2 linked regions of the Caulobacter sp. FWC2 genome follow. The protein of the gene in region 1 interacts with the protein of each later gene in a pairwise test. Links are inferred from orthologs where the notes say so. Each region holds a gene or a part of one and is shown on either strand. Other genes may lie near its edges.

Region 1 (7,039 bases):
CGCCTTCGGGGCCCAATGCGTGGTCGTGGCCATCGACGCCAAGCTGCGCGAAGACGGCTCGGGCTGGAACGTCTGGACCTATGGCGGCCGCAAGGACACCGGGATCGACGTGGTCGAATGGGCCGCCAAGGTCGTGGAGCGCGGCGCGGGCGAGATCCTGCTGACCTCGATGGACCGCGACGGGGCCAAGATCGGCTACGACATTCCCCTGCTGAAGGCCGTGACCGGCGCCGTGAACGTGCCGGTGATCGCTTCGGGCGGGGCCGGCAAGACCGAGCACCTCGTCGAAGCCGCCCGCGACGGCCACGCCGCCGCCGTGCTGGCCGCCTCGATCTTCCACTTCGGCGAGATCAGCATCGGCGAGGCCAAGCAGGCCATGGCCGACGCCGGCATCCCGGTGCGCCTGGACAGGAGCGCCGCATGAGCCGCCTGACTGAAGTCCTGGATCGCCTGGCTGCGACGATCGAAGCCCGCAAGGGCGGCGATCCGTCGGTTTCCTACACTGCCAAGCTGCTCAACGACCCCGCCCTGGCTGCGAAAAAGCTGGGCGAGGAAGCGGTTGAAACCGTAATCGCCGCCGTGGCCCAAGGCCCGGATGCCTTGGCCGCCGAGAGCGCTGACCTGCTGTACCACTGGCTGGCCCTGATGGCCGCTTCGGGCGTCTCTCTGGACGCCGTGGCCGAGAGGCTGGAAGCCCGCGAGGGCACGTCCGGCATCGCCGAGAAGGCCTCCCGGAAGACCTAGCCCAGCAACTTGCTGAGAAAGGCCGAGTGCAGGCTCCAGCCCAGGAAGCCCGCCAGGCCCATCGTCACGCCCAGCGCCCCGAACCCCCACGACGCCCACAGCGCCGCCGGGATCTCGACCAGCGCCGCCACCGCCGCGATCGATACCGCGATCGAGATCAGGGCGTCCGAGGCGTCGAACTGGTCGTCATGGACGTTGAGGGCGTCGTACTGCGCCGAAAACCCCTCGGCCTTGGCCTTGAGCACGGGAATCTCCGCCCGGTACTTGGCGATCTCGGTCTGCAGCCGCTGGGTCTCGACCTGGACGGCCTCCGCCGCCCGATGGTCGCCGGACACCGACAGCAGGCGCGTCTGGTTCAGCGCCGTCTGGTCGATGTGGAGCTTGGTCTTGGTGGCCTGGTACTCGTTCCAGGCGTCGACGCTATCAGACTGGGCCTGCTGCATGGCCTGGACGATGTTGCCGTCCTTGACGCCGCACAGGCCCATGAAGATCGACAGGGCCACGACGGTGATCGCCACCCTCCGATTGAAGCTCTTGTCCTTGGCCTCGGCCCCGATCTCGATGTCCATGCGCGCCTCCAGGCTTCGGTGAAGCTTTGCGAGACGATCGTGGCAAGGACGGGGCGACGGATCAGCCCTTCCGTTTCAGCGCCACATAGAGCGCGCCGTCGCCGCCGTGCCGCTGGTCGGCGGTGGAGACCCCGGCGATCATGTCGCGCACGGCCGGACCGGCCAGCCATTCCGGCGTGCGCTGTTTCAGCACCCCGTGGCCAACCCTGCCCTTGCCGGTGATGATCAGCACCGCGCGATGGCGGTCGTCATAGGCGCGGCGGATGAACCCCTCCAGCGTCGCCCGCGCTTGATCCTGGTCGAGGCCGTGCATGTCGAGTCGCGCGCCGATGGGGTCGTGTTCCTTGGCGATGCGGCGCTTGCGGTTGGGCTCGATACGCTGGGCGGGGGCCTTCAGGGCCTTGGCAGGGGCCGGCTTGAGCTCCTCGGGGGCCACCCGCAGCGGGGCGATCGAGGCCAGGTGGGTCGGCTGTTCCACCGGGATCGCCGTCGCGCTCTTCACCGGCCGTATCCGCGCCTTGGACCGCATCTTCTCGGGCTTTTCCGGCGCGCGCGGCGTCACTGTCGAGGCGACGAGCTTCCAGAGGCGGCGGTCGTCCTCAGGCCCCGTCTTTGCTTGGGATGGCGGCGGCTTCTTGGCCATCCTACTGGGGAACGAGCCGGTACAGGCGCAGGGCGTGGCGCACGCGCCCGGCCTCGGCCCCGGCGGCCGCGCCCGTTCCCATGTAGAGATCGGCGCGGACATCGCCCTTGATCGCCCCGCCGGTATCCAGCGTCACCACCAGGCGGCGATAGGCCGGGAAGGCGCCCGCCAGCTTCGGCGCGGCGGCGTCCAGCCAGTAGAGTTCGCCCATGGCGTGGCGGCTGGGGTCGATGGCGATCGCCCGGCCGGGCGGCAGCGGCACGCCGGCCGAGCCGACGGGCTCCTTGCCGTCATCGGGTAGCGTCCGGAAGAACACATAGCGCGGGTTCAGCTGCATGATCGCGTCGGCTTCTGGCCCGCGATGCTCGGCCAGCCAGGTCCGAATGGCGTCGCCCGAGGTGTTGTTGTCGGGCAGCAGGCCCTTGTCGCGCATGGCGTTGGCGATCCCGACGAACGGCTTGCCATTGGTCCCGGCGAACACCGCCCTGACCCGGCGACCGTCGGGCAGGACCAGCACGCCCGAGCCCTGGATCTGCAGGAAGAACAGCTCCTCCGGCCGCATCCAGGCCAGGGGTTTGTCGGTCGGCGTCGCCTCGATCGTCGCGCGATCGGGATAGGGGACGAAGGTCGGGCCCTCGACGTGGCCGGTGATCATCTTGCCGACGAAGCCAGGTTCGAAGGCCCCCAGGTCCAGCACCACGAGATCGGCCGGCAGGCCGCGCACCGGGACAGTGAACTCGGCGTTGCGCGACATCCGCGCCTCGTATTGCGGGGCGAAATAGGCGGTGAGCAGACCCTCGTCGCCGACCGGCTCGACCCGGAAATTGGCTTCCAGGAACGCCCGAGCGCCGGGCTCGTCGAGGACGGCGGCATTGCGAGCCAGACCGCAGACGCGAGCCATGGCCGGATCCTTGGCGACGCCGCAGCCGGCGCGGAAGGCGTCGAGGGCCGCCACATGGTCCTCTTCGGCCCAGCCCGCCAGGCTGGCGAACGACAGCGCCGTCGCTGCGGGGGTCGAGGGCGATGGCCGCGTGGCGGCGGTCGTCGGCGGCGGGACGGTCGGCCCGGTCGCGGCGGGCGGCTGGGTGGTCGTCGTGCTGGCGCAGGCGCTCAGCAGCAGGACCGCCAGAGCCACGGAGGCGAAGGCGGTCGGGACGCGACGGATATTGATCATTACGCCTCGGCGGCGGCCACGAAGGCCAGGCGCCAGTTGGGATTGGCGCTCTTGACCTCGCGCTCGAAGGTCCAGAGCTCGGCGGTGCGTCGATCGTCGACGCCCTCGCCGCGCTCGTCCTTGGTGCGGGTGCGCACCTCGGCCAGGATCCGCACCACGGCCTTGGCCAGGTCGCCGACCACGTCGATCTTCTCCAGGTCAAGGCGCGGCGGGGTCAGGAACTCGACCTTCTCGCTGCGGCCAGCCGTCTCGCGCGCGGCCATGGCCTGCTCGAAATTGTCCATGACGTCGGAGGCCAGAAGCGGCTTCAGCGTCTCGCGGTCGCCCTCGGCATAGGCCTTGACGATCTGCTCATAGGCCGAGCGGGCGCCGGCCAGGAACTTGGTCGGGTCGAAGTCGGGCTGCTTGGACTTCAGGGCCGCCAGGCCCTCGGTGCGGAGGATCGGGTGCGTCTCGGTCGGAACCGGGGCGGCGCCGGGCTGGGCCGTCACCACGTCCTCGGGCTGACGACCAGTGCGACGCCCCAAGGTGGCGTACAGCTGGTACAGGACGACGGCGGCGATCGCGGCGAGGAACAGGATCTGGAGCACTTCAAGGTCCGGCAACGGGCTTTGAGCCCAGGATGTCATTTATATATAGGCGAGACGCGCTCACCCGTCAGGCGCCTAACGTTGCGCCGGAGTGGCCCCCATGGTAGCAGCGCCCACCTTTCTTAGGCGTTTTAGACGCCGATTACGGATTTTATCCTAATGACCGACACCACCGCCCCCAATGGCGCCCCCGAGGCGACTTCGGACGACAACGCCGTCGCGCAATCGGGCATCCGTATCCTGGCCCAGTTCGTTCGTGACTTCTCGTTCGAGAACCCGCTGGCGCCGGACAGCCTGCGCGCGGGCGCGGCCCAGCCGCAGATCGACATGGGCGTCGAGATGAACGCCCGCGGTCGTCCGGACGGCCTGTTCGAAGTGGACCTGAAGCTTTCGGCCCGCGCCCTGCGCGACGAACAAGCCGTGTTCCACGTCGAAGTCGTCTACGGCGGTCTGTTCCACATCGAGGGCGTCCCCGAGGCCGATCTCGAGCCGGTGCTGCTGATTGAGTGCCCGCGCTTCCTGTTCCCGTACGCCCGTCGCCTGATCTCGGACGTCACGGCCGAAGGCGGCTTCCCGCCCTTCCTGATCGACCCGATCGACTTCGCCGGCGTCTACGCCGCGCGCAAGGCTCAGGCCGAAGGTCAAGTGGCCGGCAACGCCTGAGATCATCCCCCTTTTGGGGCGCGATCGCTGAAATGAACAGGCCCGGTCATCGCTGACCGGGCCTTTTCTTTGTCGCTACGGCTGGAGGCGGTAACCGCCCATCTCGGTGATCAGGATCCGCGCCATGGCCGGATCCGGCTCGATCTTCTGGCGCAGACGATAGACGTGGGTCTCCAGCGTGTGGGTGGTGACCCCGGCGTTGTAACCCCAGACCTCGGTCAGCAGCTCCTCGCGCGACACGGGCTTGGAACCGGCGCGATAGAGGTACTTGAGGATGTTGGTTTCCTTCTCGGTCAGCCGCACCTTCTTCTGCTTCTCGTCGACCAGCAGCTTGGCGGAGGGGCGGAACTCGTAGGGACCGATGCGGAACAGCGCATCTTCCGAGGCCTCGTAGACCCGCAGCTGGGCGCGGATGCGGGCCAGCAGCACGCCGAAGCGGAAAGGCTTGGTGACATAGTCGTTGGCGCCGGACTCCAGGCCCAGGATCGTGTCGCTGTCGCTGGCCGCGGCCGTCAGCATGATGACCGGGGCCGTGACCCCGTTCTTGCGCATCAGGCGGCAGGCCTCGCGGCCGTCCATGTCCGGCAGGTCGACATCTAGCAGGATCAGGTCCGGCTTGACCTCGCGCGACATCTTCACGCCTTCGCCGGCCGTCGAGGCCTCGGCCACGGCGAATTCCTCGTGCAAGGCCAATTGCTCGGCCAAGGCGCCGCGCAGGTCCTCGTCGTCGTCGATCAGCAGAAGCGTCTTGCGTTGCGCCATAAGGCGGAACATGCACCGCTGCGGCCCTCGGGGACAACCCCGAGCGCGGCCTTAAGTCGAGGAGTCGTCCGCCGATGCTGTTCCGAGCCCATGCCGATGGCCGCTTCGAGCTGAACGGGCAGATGCTGCGCTGCGCGATCGGCAAGGCCGGCGCGATCGCCGCCACCGACAAACGCGAGGGCGACAACAAGAGCCCGACCGGAACCTGGGTGATGCGCGAGGTCTGGTATCGACCCGACGTCTACAGAGGGGGGCCCAAGACCGCCCTGCCCCTCCACGCCACTCGCCCCGACGACGGCTGGTGCGATGCGCCGGGCGATCCGAACTACAACCGCCCCGTCCTGCTGCCCTATCCGGCCAGCGCAGAGCGGATGTGGCGCGACGACAATGTCTACGACCTGGTGGTGATCCTCGGTCACAACGACCGTCCGCCCGTGCCAGGCATGGGCTCGGCGATCTTCATGCACTTGGCCCGCGACGGCTATCCGGGCACCGAAGGCTGCGTAGCCCTCGCGCGACCGGATCTGGAGGCGCTGCTTGCGGTCGCCAAGCCGGGTGATGCGGTCGAGATCGTCGCCGACTAGGTCCGCGATCCGAAAATCGCCGAGCCCACCCGCACCGACGTCGCCCCCTCGGCGATGGCGACCTCGAAGTCGTCGCTCATGCCCATCGACAGCTTCTCGACGCCGTTGCGCTCGGCGATGGCCCGCAAGGACGCGAAATGCGGCGCGGGATCAGCGCCAACGGGCGGAATGCACATGAGACCCTCGATCGTCAGGCCATAGGTCTCGCGGCAAGCCTTGATGAAGGCGTCTGCCTCGGCGGGGGCGATCCCGGCCTTCTGTTCTTCCTCGCCGATATTGACCTGGACGTAGAGGCGCGGAGCCTTACCGGCGCGCTGGATCTCCTCGGCCAGCACGCGGGCCAGCCTGTCGCGGTCCAAAGTCTCGATCACGTCGAAGAAACCGACCGCTTCGCGGGCCTTGTTGGTCTGCAGGGGACCGATCAGGCGCAGCTCAAGACCCAGGCGCCGCTGCCCCCAACGCTCCATGGCCTCCTGCACGCGGTTCTCGCCATAGACTTTCTGTACCGCGTCCAGCACGGGCGCGATATGCTCCCAGGGTTGGGTCTTGGACACCGCCACCAATGTCACCGAACCCGCCGGTCGCCCGGCGCGCGCCTCGGCGGCGGCGATGCGGTCCTGGATCTGAATGAGAGCGTGTGACATCGCGGGGCGGCCTTGGACGGAAACGTGAGCGAGCTGGAAGTCCTGTCTAGTGCGGCGGCGGCCTTTCCGCCAAGGACCGTGCGGGGCCGGACCCTGCCCGGCCTGCTATTCTTCACCGATCCCGAGCGTGTTCCGAACCCGGAGGCCGTCGCCGAGCGCCTGCCGGCCGGCGCGGGCATCGTCTACCGGGCGTTCGGCGCGGAGGACGCAATTGAGCGCGGTCGCCGTCTGCGGACCATCGCCACCGAACGCGGGCTGCTGCTGCTGGCCGGCGCGCATCCGGGCCTGGCCGAGGGCATCCGCGCGGACGGCCTGCATATGCCTCAGCGGGCTTCGACCGAGATTCCCCGCCTGCGCGCCGAATATGCCCGCTGGCTGATCACCATCGCGGCCCACGACAGCGAGGCGCTGAGGGCGGCCGAACGCGCAGGCGCCGACGCGGTCGTCGTCTCGCCGGTCTTCCCCAGCAACAGTCCGTCAGCCGGCGAACCTCTTGGCGTGGAGGAATTGAAGGGTCTGGTCGCGGCGACGTCGCTGCCGGTCTACGCCCTGGGCGGCATACGCGCGCGCACGGTCTCGCAGCTGATCGGCAGCGGAATTGTCGGGATCGCGGCGGTCGAAGCTCTGGCCGGTTCCTAGAACTCGCCGAAGCTTAGAACTTGCCAG
Region 2 (7,503 bases), 4.3 Mb from region 1 along the record:
GCGGAACGCCGGCGGATGTGGGGGTCGTGCTGCGGCCTTAGAAGACGCGCGGGAGCTCTCTCTCCTCCCCCTTTATGGGGGAGGGGGACCGCCGAACGGCGGTGGAGGGGGTCTGCGCCGCCCCATTGAGTCATGACTAGCCCCCTCCGTCTCGCCGCGCTTCGCGGCGATCCACCTCCCCCATAAAGGGGGAGGAGAGATCAAGCGGCTGCCCGCCCCTCATCCTCCAGGCTGACCCCCAGCCGCTCCCGCAACGCCAGCGCCCCCTCCGGCGTCACCCTGACCGCCCGGCCCTTGGCCTCCAGCGCCAGCCAGCCGCGCGCGGTCATGGCTTCCTGCAGCTTCACCCCCAGCGGCCCAGCCAGGTGATGCCGCCGCTCGGTCCAGTCCAGGCACTGGCGGGCGACGCCGCGGGGCGAGTGCAGGGCGTCCACGGCGACGCCCAGGTCCTCGAACCAGACCCGGCCCTCGGCCGTGACGTCGTAGAGCTTGCCCTCCGCCGGCCGGAGCAGGTCGCGCTCGACCAGCGCTTCGCAGACCTTCACGCCCAGGCGCCCCGCCAGGTGGCCGTAGCAGCATCGCGCGTCCCGCAGCGCCCGGGCCTTGGGCGAGCGCGGGATCTCCAGCGACCGCACCGGCGCGGCCAGCACCGACAGCGCCTCGATCGCATGGGCCACCTCGGCGCTGGCCAGGCGGTAGTAGCGATGCCGCCCCTCGCGCTCGACCGCCAGCAGGCCGCCGTCGACCAGCTTGACCAAGTGGTTGCTGGCCGCCTGGGCGGTGACGCCTGCGGCCCAGGCCAGGGCGCTGGCGGGCTGGGCGCGGCCGTCCTGCAAGGCCTGCAGCATGGCCGCGCGGGTCGGGTCGCCGATCAGGGCGGCGGGGGAGGCGATATTGGCGTCCATGGCGGGCATCTTAGACCGATCGCCGCCGGAATGGTTCATCGGCGCGTGTAGCAATCGGGCGCCGGACCGGGGCATGACGACGACCATGAGCACCGCGTCTTCTCCCGCTTCCCGCCTGCCCCTGATCACGACCGCCGCCAGCTTCGGCCTCCTGGTCACCCAGCTGGACGTGACCATCGTCAATGTCGCGCTGGACGCCATCGGCACGGCGTTCGACGCCCCGACGGCGCAGCTGCAATGGGTGGTCGACGCCTATGTGCTGGCCCTGGCGGCCATGCTGCTGTCGGCCGGGGCGATCGGCGATCGGGTGGGGCCCAAGCGGGCGTTCATGGCGGGTCTGGCGCTGTTCGGGCTCGCCTCGGCGGCCTGCGGCTTCGCGGGAAGTCCGCTGGCCCTGATCCTGGCCCGCGTGGTCCAGGGCGCGGCCGGAGCGCTGCTGATCCCGTCGTCCCTGGCCCTGATCGCCCACGCCGCCCACGGCGACCACAAGGCGCGCGCGGCGGCGGTCGGCTGGTGGACCGCCGCCGGCGGGGTGTCGATCGCCGCCGGACCGGTGCTGGGCGGCCTGCTGGTCGAGGCGGTCGGCTGGCGCTGGGTGTTCTTTGTCAACCTGCCGCTCTGCCTGATCGGCGCGGTGCTGACCCAGGTCGTGGCGTCGGCGACGCCGCCCAAGCCCAGGGTTCCGTTCGACATCCCCGGCCAGGTCCTGGCCGTCGCCGCCGTGACCCTGCTGGTGGGCGGGCTGATCGAGGGCGGACATCGCGGCTGGAACGGCGGACCGCTGGCCGCCCTGGTCGCCGGCGTGCTGCTGGCCGTCGCCTTCGTGCTGGTCGAGCGCCGCTCCAAGCATCCGGCCATGCCGCTGGCGGCCTTCCGCAAGCGTCCGGCCTGGACGGCGGTGGCGGTCGGATCGGCGCTGAACTTCACCTACTATGGCCTGATCTTCGTGCTGGGCCTCTACATGCTGCGGACCCTGCATTGGGCGCCGGGCAGGGCCGGGATCGCCTTTCTGCCGCTGACGGCGACCTTCGTGCTGTCGAACCTCGTCAGCGGCGGCCTGGTGGCGCGGCTGGGGGCGCGTACGGTGACGACGGGCGGGCTGCTGATCGCCGCCTGCGGCTACGCCCTGACCGCCCGGCTGGGCGCGGACAGCGGCCTGCTGGAGATGCTGCCCGGCTTTGCCTTGATCCCCGGCGGCATGGGCCTGGCCATTCCGACCCTGACCAGCGGCCTGCTGGCCAGCGTCGACCGCCACGACGCCGGCGCGGCCTCGGGCACGCTCAACGCCTGCCGCCAGGTCGGCGGGGCAGCCGGCGTGGCGATCTTCGGGGCGTTGGCCAGCGCGGACATCGTCTGGGGGCTTAGGATCTCGGGCGTCGTGGCAGCGGCTCTGCTGGTCGCGGCCAGCGCCCTCACGGCCCGCGTCGACAGGGCGGCTTGACCTCGGGGCGGGGTTCGCCGCCTGCTGGCGGTCCGGCGAATCTCGCCCGACCAAGGCTCCGCGATGCACGAATCCAGCAAGTCCGTCTTCCACAAGATCAAGGATTCGCGCTACGCGACCCGCTACATCGTCGGCGACGGCATCGACATCGGGGCCGGCGAGGATTCGATCGGCCAGTACTACGAGTTCTTCCCGCTGATGAAATCGTGCCGTGGCTGGGACCTGCCCGACGGCGACGCCCAACTGATGGCCAGCGTGCCGGACGCGACCTTCGACTTCGTCCACTCGTCCCACTGCCTGGAGCACATGCGCGATCCCAGGGAAGCGCTGGAGAACTGGCTGCGGATCCTAAAGCCTGGCGGCCACCTGGTGTGCCTGATCCCCGACGAGGATCTCTACGAGCAGGGCGTGTTCCCCTCGACCTTCAACACCGACCACAAGCACACCTTCACGATCTTCAAGAAGGCCTCCTGGTCCAGCGCCAGCATCAACCTGACGCAGCTGCTGGCCAGCCTGTCGGCCGATGTCGAGATCAAGAAGATCGAGCTGATGGACGCCACCTTCCGCTACGACTTCAACCAGCGGATCGGCGTGGACCGCTTCGACCAGACCCGCACGGCGGTCGGCGAGTGCGCGATCGAGTTCGTGCTGAAGAAGCTTTAAATGAGCTCCCTTCCCCCTTGATGGGGGAAGGGCGGGGATGGGGGTGACACGGCGGTTCCGCCTGCACGGCCCTGCCCACCCCCACCCAACCCTCCCCCATCCGCCGACGGGAGGGCTCAAAGCAAAACGCCCGCCCCGGTCTCCCGGGGCGGGCGCTTCAAAACTCAGACCTCAGCCTCGCCTCAGATCAGCGAGCCGTGGCACTGCTTGAACTTCTTGCCCGAGCCGCAGGGGCAGGGGGCGTTGCGGTTGGTGCGTTCCCATTCTTCCGGCAGGGACGAGATCGGCAGGCCCTGGCGCTGTTGCGGCGACAGGCCGTCCGGGATGGCGCCGGCGACGGCGGCGTTCTCGCCGGTCAGCGGGTCCAGGTGGACCTCCTGGAGGCCCTCCAGCGACGCGTGCGGGATTTCCGGCTCGGCATAGGCGATCTCGACCGTCATCAGCCAACGGGTGGTGTTGGTGCGCAGGTCGCCCAGCAGCTTCTCGAACAGCGAGAAGGCCTCGGTCTTGTACTCGTTCAGCGGATCGCGCTGGCCGTAGCCGCGCAGGCCGATGACGTTGCGCAGGTGGTCCAGGTGCATCAGGTGCTCGCGCCACTGCAGATCGATCATCTGCAGCAGGAAGTTCTTCTCGACCGAGCGCATCTGCTCGGGCGTGATGATCACTTCGCGCTGGGCGGCGTACTCGTCGGCCGCCTTGGTCAGGCGGTTCTTGATCTCTTCGTCGGCGATGCCTTCCTCGGCGGCCCAGGCCTCGATCGGCAGGTCCAGGCCCAGGATCGACTGGACGCGTTCCTTCAGGCCCTCGATGTCCCACTGCTCGGCATAGGCCTTGGGCGGCAGGTGGCGGGCGATCAGGTCGTCGATCGTGTCGTGACGCATCTCGACGATGATGTCCGAGAGGTCGCTGGACTCCATGAACTCCTGGCGCTGCTCGAACACGGCCTTGCGCTGATCGTTGACGACGTCGTCGTACTTCAGGAGGTTCTTGCGGATCTCGTAGTTGCGCTGCTCGACGCGCTTCTGGGCGGTGGCGATGGCGTTGTTCAGCCACTTGTGGGTGATCGCCTCGCCTTCCTGGACGCCGAAGGTGCGCATGATCGCGTCCAGGCGCTCGCCGGCGAAGATGCGCAGCAGGTCGTCCTCGCACGACAGGAAGAACTTCGACCGGCCCGGGTCGCCCTGACGGCCGGTGCGGCCGCGCAGCTGGTTGTCGATGCGACGGCTTTCGTGGCGCTCGGTGCCCAGCACGAACAGGCCGCCGGCGGCCAGGGCCTTTTCCCGGGCGACGACGATTTCGGCCTCGAGGCGCTTGCGCTCCTCGACTTCGTCCTCGTGGCTGATCTCCAGCCCCATGCCCTTCTGCTGCTGGCGCCAGTTGGCCAGGCGCATGTCGATATTGCCGCCCAGCTGGATGTCGGTGCCGCGGCCGGCCATGTTGGTGGCGATGGTCACCGCGCCGGGCACGCCCGCGTCGGCGACGATGCCGGCTTCCTGTTCGTGGAAGCGGGCGTTCAGCACCTGGTGCGGGATGCCCTTCTGCTTCTTGCCGTTGTTCTCGAACGCGAAGCTGGACAGCAGCTTGGACAGTTCCTCGGACTTCTCGATCGACACGGTGCCGACCAGGATCGGCTGGCCGCGCACGTGGCAGTCGGCGATCTGCTTGAGGATGGCCTCGTTCTTCTCGCGCTCGGTGCGATAGACCTCATCGTCGTCGTCGATGCGCTTGATGACGCGGTTGGTCGGGATTTCCGAGACGCTCATCTTGTAGATGTCGTCGAATTCCTGGGCTTCCGTCGACGCCGTGCCGGTCATGCCCGACAGCTTCTTGTAGAGGCGGAAGTAGTTCTGGATGGTCACCGAGGCCAGGGTCTGGTTCTCGGGCTGGACGTCGGCGCCTTCCTTGGCCTCGATGGCCTGGTGCAGGCCTTCCGACAGGCGGCGGCCCGTCATCATGCGGCCGGTGAACTCGTCGATCAGGATGACCTCGCCGCCCTTGACGATGTAGTCCTTGTCGCGCGTGTACAGCACGTTGGCGCGCAGGGCCTGGTTGACGTGGTGGACCACCGAGACGTTGGCCGCGTCGTAGAGGCCCGCCGAGTCCTCGGCCAGGTGGCCGCCCGACATCAGGATCTCTTCGATCTTCTCCTGGCCGTCCTCGGTCAGGATGACCTGCTTCTGCTTCTCGTCGTGGTCGTACGTGCCCTTGTCCTGGATCAGCTGCTTCACCAAGACGTCGATCGTCTTGTAGAAGCTGCTGCGGTCCTCGGTGGGGCCCGAGATGATCAGCGGGGTGCGGGCTTCGTCGATCAGGATCGAGTCCACTTCGTCGACGATGACGAAGTTGTGGCCGCGCTGGACCATTTCCTCGACGCTGTAGACGAGGTTGTCGCGCAGGTAGTCGAAGCCGAATTCGTTGTTGGTGCCGTAGGTGATGTCGCTGCGATAGGCGCGCTGACGCTCACCCTGGCTCAGGCCGTTGACGATCACGCCATAGCTGAGGCCCAGGAAGGTGTAGATCTGGCCCATCCAGTCGGCGTCGCGGCGGGCCAGGTAGTCGTTGACGGTAATGACGTGGACGCCCTTGCCTTCCAGGGCGTTGAGGTAGGTCGGCAGGGTGGCGACCAGGGTCTTACCTTCGCCCGTGCGCATTTCCGAGATGCCCGAGAAGTGCAGCACCATGCCGCCGACCATCTGGACGTCGAAGTGGCGCATGCCCAGCACGCGTTTGCCGGCCTCGCGCACCACGGCGAAGGCCTCGTTCAGCACGTCTTCGAGCGTTTCACCCTTTTCAAGGCGGGCCTTGAATTCGGCGGTCTTGCCCCTCAGCGCCTCGTCCGAGAGGGCCGCGTATTCGGGTTCCAGAGCGTTGATCTTGGCGACCCGCGCGGCGAAGGCCTTGACCTTGCGTTCGTTGGAAGAGCCGAAGAGCTTTTTGGCGAGACCAAGCATGCGGGGGGAATCCGGTAGGACGGTTTGACGAGGAGGCCGGCGCTAAGGCTGTGCGGCCTCGACTACGGTAGATGAAGTCGCGCTGGATTAGCGGATAAATCCGCTATTCCGGTGCGGCCGGAGACTTAAGCACCGACCCTCATGGTGTCAACGCGAAGACCCCGGCGTTAGTAAGGCTTCTCGGGCCCTTAGTGTCCGTACTGCCTCAGTTTTCGCGAGCTCGAACGCTTTCGGCGCCGAAGCCGTTTCCTCTTGGCGAAAAACCGCGCTAGAGCGGCTTCAGCAAAGCCGGAGATCTTGGCCTTGAAGACCACTTCCCGCCTGATGAGCGCGCTCAGCGTCGTCGCCTGCGTCCTGGTGCTGGCCGCGTGCGGCCAGAACAAGGTCGCCGACAAGCCGCCGGAGCCCGGCGACACGGCCGTGGCGCGCGTCAACGGCCAGGTGATCTGGGCCTCCGACGTGAAGCGCGAGGCCGTGGCCCAGGGCCTGATCAGCGAGGGCGAACCGCTGGACATCTCCAGCGAGGTGTTCCGCCAGCGCCTCGACGAAGTCATCGACCAGAAGCTGCTGGCCTCCGAGGCCATCAAGCGCAAGATCGACAAGGAGGCTGTAGCCCAGCGCCGCCTGGCCGCCGCCCGCGAACGCATCCTGGGCGACATGCTGGTCGAGGGCGTGGTCGAGAAGGCCGTCACCGAGGACGCCATCCGCAAGCTCTATGCCGAGCAGCAGAAGCTTTCGAAGCGCTCGGAAGAGATCCGCGCCCGCCAGATCATCGTCGGCAGCCAGGCCGAGGCCGACAGCATCAAGAAGCTGCTGGCCTCCGGGGCCTCGTTCGACGCCCTGGCCATGGAGCGCTCGACCGACCAGGCCACCCGCTTCAACGGCGGCGACCTGGGCTATTTCACCCTGGACGTCATGCCCGAGCCCTATGGCGTGGCCCTGAAGGACGCCCAGAAGGGCGCGCTCGTCGGTCCGTTCGCGGCCGAGGGCGGCTGGGTCATCGTCAAGGTCGAGGACAAGCGCACCGAGGAGCCCATCACCCTGGAGGCGGCCCGCCCGCAGATCGTGCGCTTCCTGACCTATGATCAGGTCCGCGACGTGCTCGAGAAGCTGCGCGGCTCGGCCAAGGTCGAGATGCTGGTCGGCAAGCCCCAGGACGTGTCCGGCGCGGCCGGCGCTCAGGAGCCGGCTTCCGCCCCGGCGGAGCTGCAAGGCGCCGCGCCGGCCTCGGCGCCGGCCGCGCCGCCCGCCCAACCTACCCAACCCGCCAAGAAGTAAGAGCGGCCCATATGACCAAGACTCCCCAGAAGGCCGACAAGACTTCGGGCAAGACCACCGTCGCGAAGGCCCCCGAGGCCGCCCAGGGTTCGGCCAATCCCGTCGCCGCCGCCGGCGCCGCCCTTGAGCGCGCCCTGGTCGACCCGCTGACCTCGGCCTTGAAGCGCGCCGGCCTGCGCCGCGGTCAGAAGTCGGCCGGCGAGGTCGCGACGCCTCCGGCTGCTCCGGCGCCCGCCAAGCCTGTCTCAGGGGGCGCGGGCAAGCC

What was found.
Region 2: the proteins of secB (region 1) and secA interact in binary tests that used the Escherichia coli proteins (3 or more experiments, as listed by UniProt). The link is inferred for Caulobacter sp. FWC2 from one-to-one orthologs.

What each region holds. Positions count from the first base shown.
Region 1 is NZ_PEBF01000001.1:5,147,587-5,154,625, forward strand. The notes cover bases 2,789-5,631. They hold secB (protein-export chaperone SecB), read left to right. Parts: upstream 2,789-3,879; coding sequence 3,880-4,383; downstream 4,384-5,631. Other genes in these bases: CSW62_RS24280 (murein transglycosylase A), read right to left, coding at 2,789-3,130; timA (TIM44-related membrane protein TimA), read right to left, coding at 3,130-3,735; CSW62_RS24295 (response regulator transcription factor), read right to left, coding at 4,459-5,145; CSW62_RS24300 (L,D-transpeptidase), read left to right, coding at 5,220-5,631. Also shown: imidazole glycerol phosphate synthase subunit HisF, read left to right, coding at 1-424; CSW62_RS24265 (phosphoribosyl-ATP diphosphatase), read left to right, coding at 421-744; CSW62_RS24270 (DUF4337 domain-containing protein), read right to left, coding at 741-1,313; CSW62_RS24275 (Smr/MutS family protein), read right to left, coding at 1,375-1,956; more of CSW62_RS24280, read right to left, coding at 1,958-2,788; more of CSW62_RS24300, read left to right, coding at 5,632-5,729; CSW62_RS24305 (YggS family pyridoxal phosphate-dependent enzyme), read right to left, coding at 5,726-6,373; CSW62_RS24310 (thiamine phosphate synthase), read left to right, coding at 6,407-7,012. UniProt on the Escherichia coli protein: One of the proteins required for the normal export of some preproteins out of the cell cytoplasm. It is a molecular chaperone that binds to a subset of precursor proteins, maintaining them in a translocation-competent state.
Region 2 is NZ_PEBF01000001.1:856,193-863,695, forward strand. What follows is about bases 2,992-6,298. They hold secA (preprotein translocase subunit SecA), read right to left. Parts: upstream 5,961-6,298; coding sequence 3,192-5,960; downstream 2,992-3,191. Other genes in these bases: CSW62_RS04065 (methyltransferase domain-containing protein), read left to right, coding at 2,992-3,009; CSW62_RS04075 (peptidyl-prolyl cis-trans isomerase), read left to right, coding at 6,258-6,298. Also shown: CSW62_RS04050 (DUF2855 family protein), read left to right, coding at 1-41; CSW62_RS04055 (helix-turn-helix transcriptional regulator), read right to left, coding at 201-905; CSW62_RS04060 (MFS transporter), read left to right, coding at 991-2,346; more of CSW62_RS04065, read left to right, coding at 2,410-2,991; more of CSW62_RS04075, read left to right, coding at 6,299-7,238; bifunctional glutamate N-acetyltransferase/amino-acid acetyltransferase ArgJ, read left to right, coding at 7,250-7,503. UniProt on the Escherichia coli protein: Required for protein export, interacts with the SecYEG preprotein conducting channel.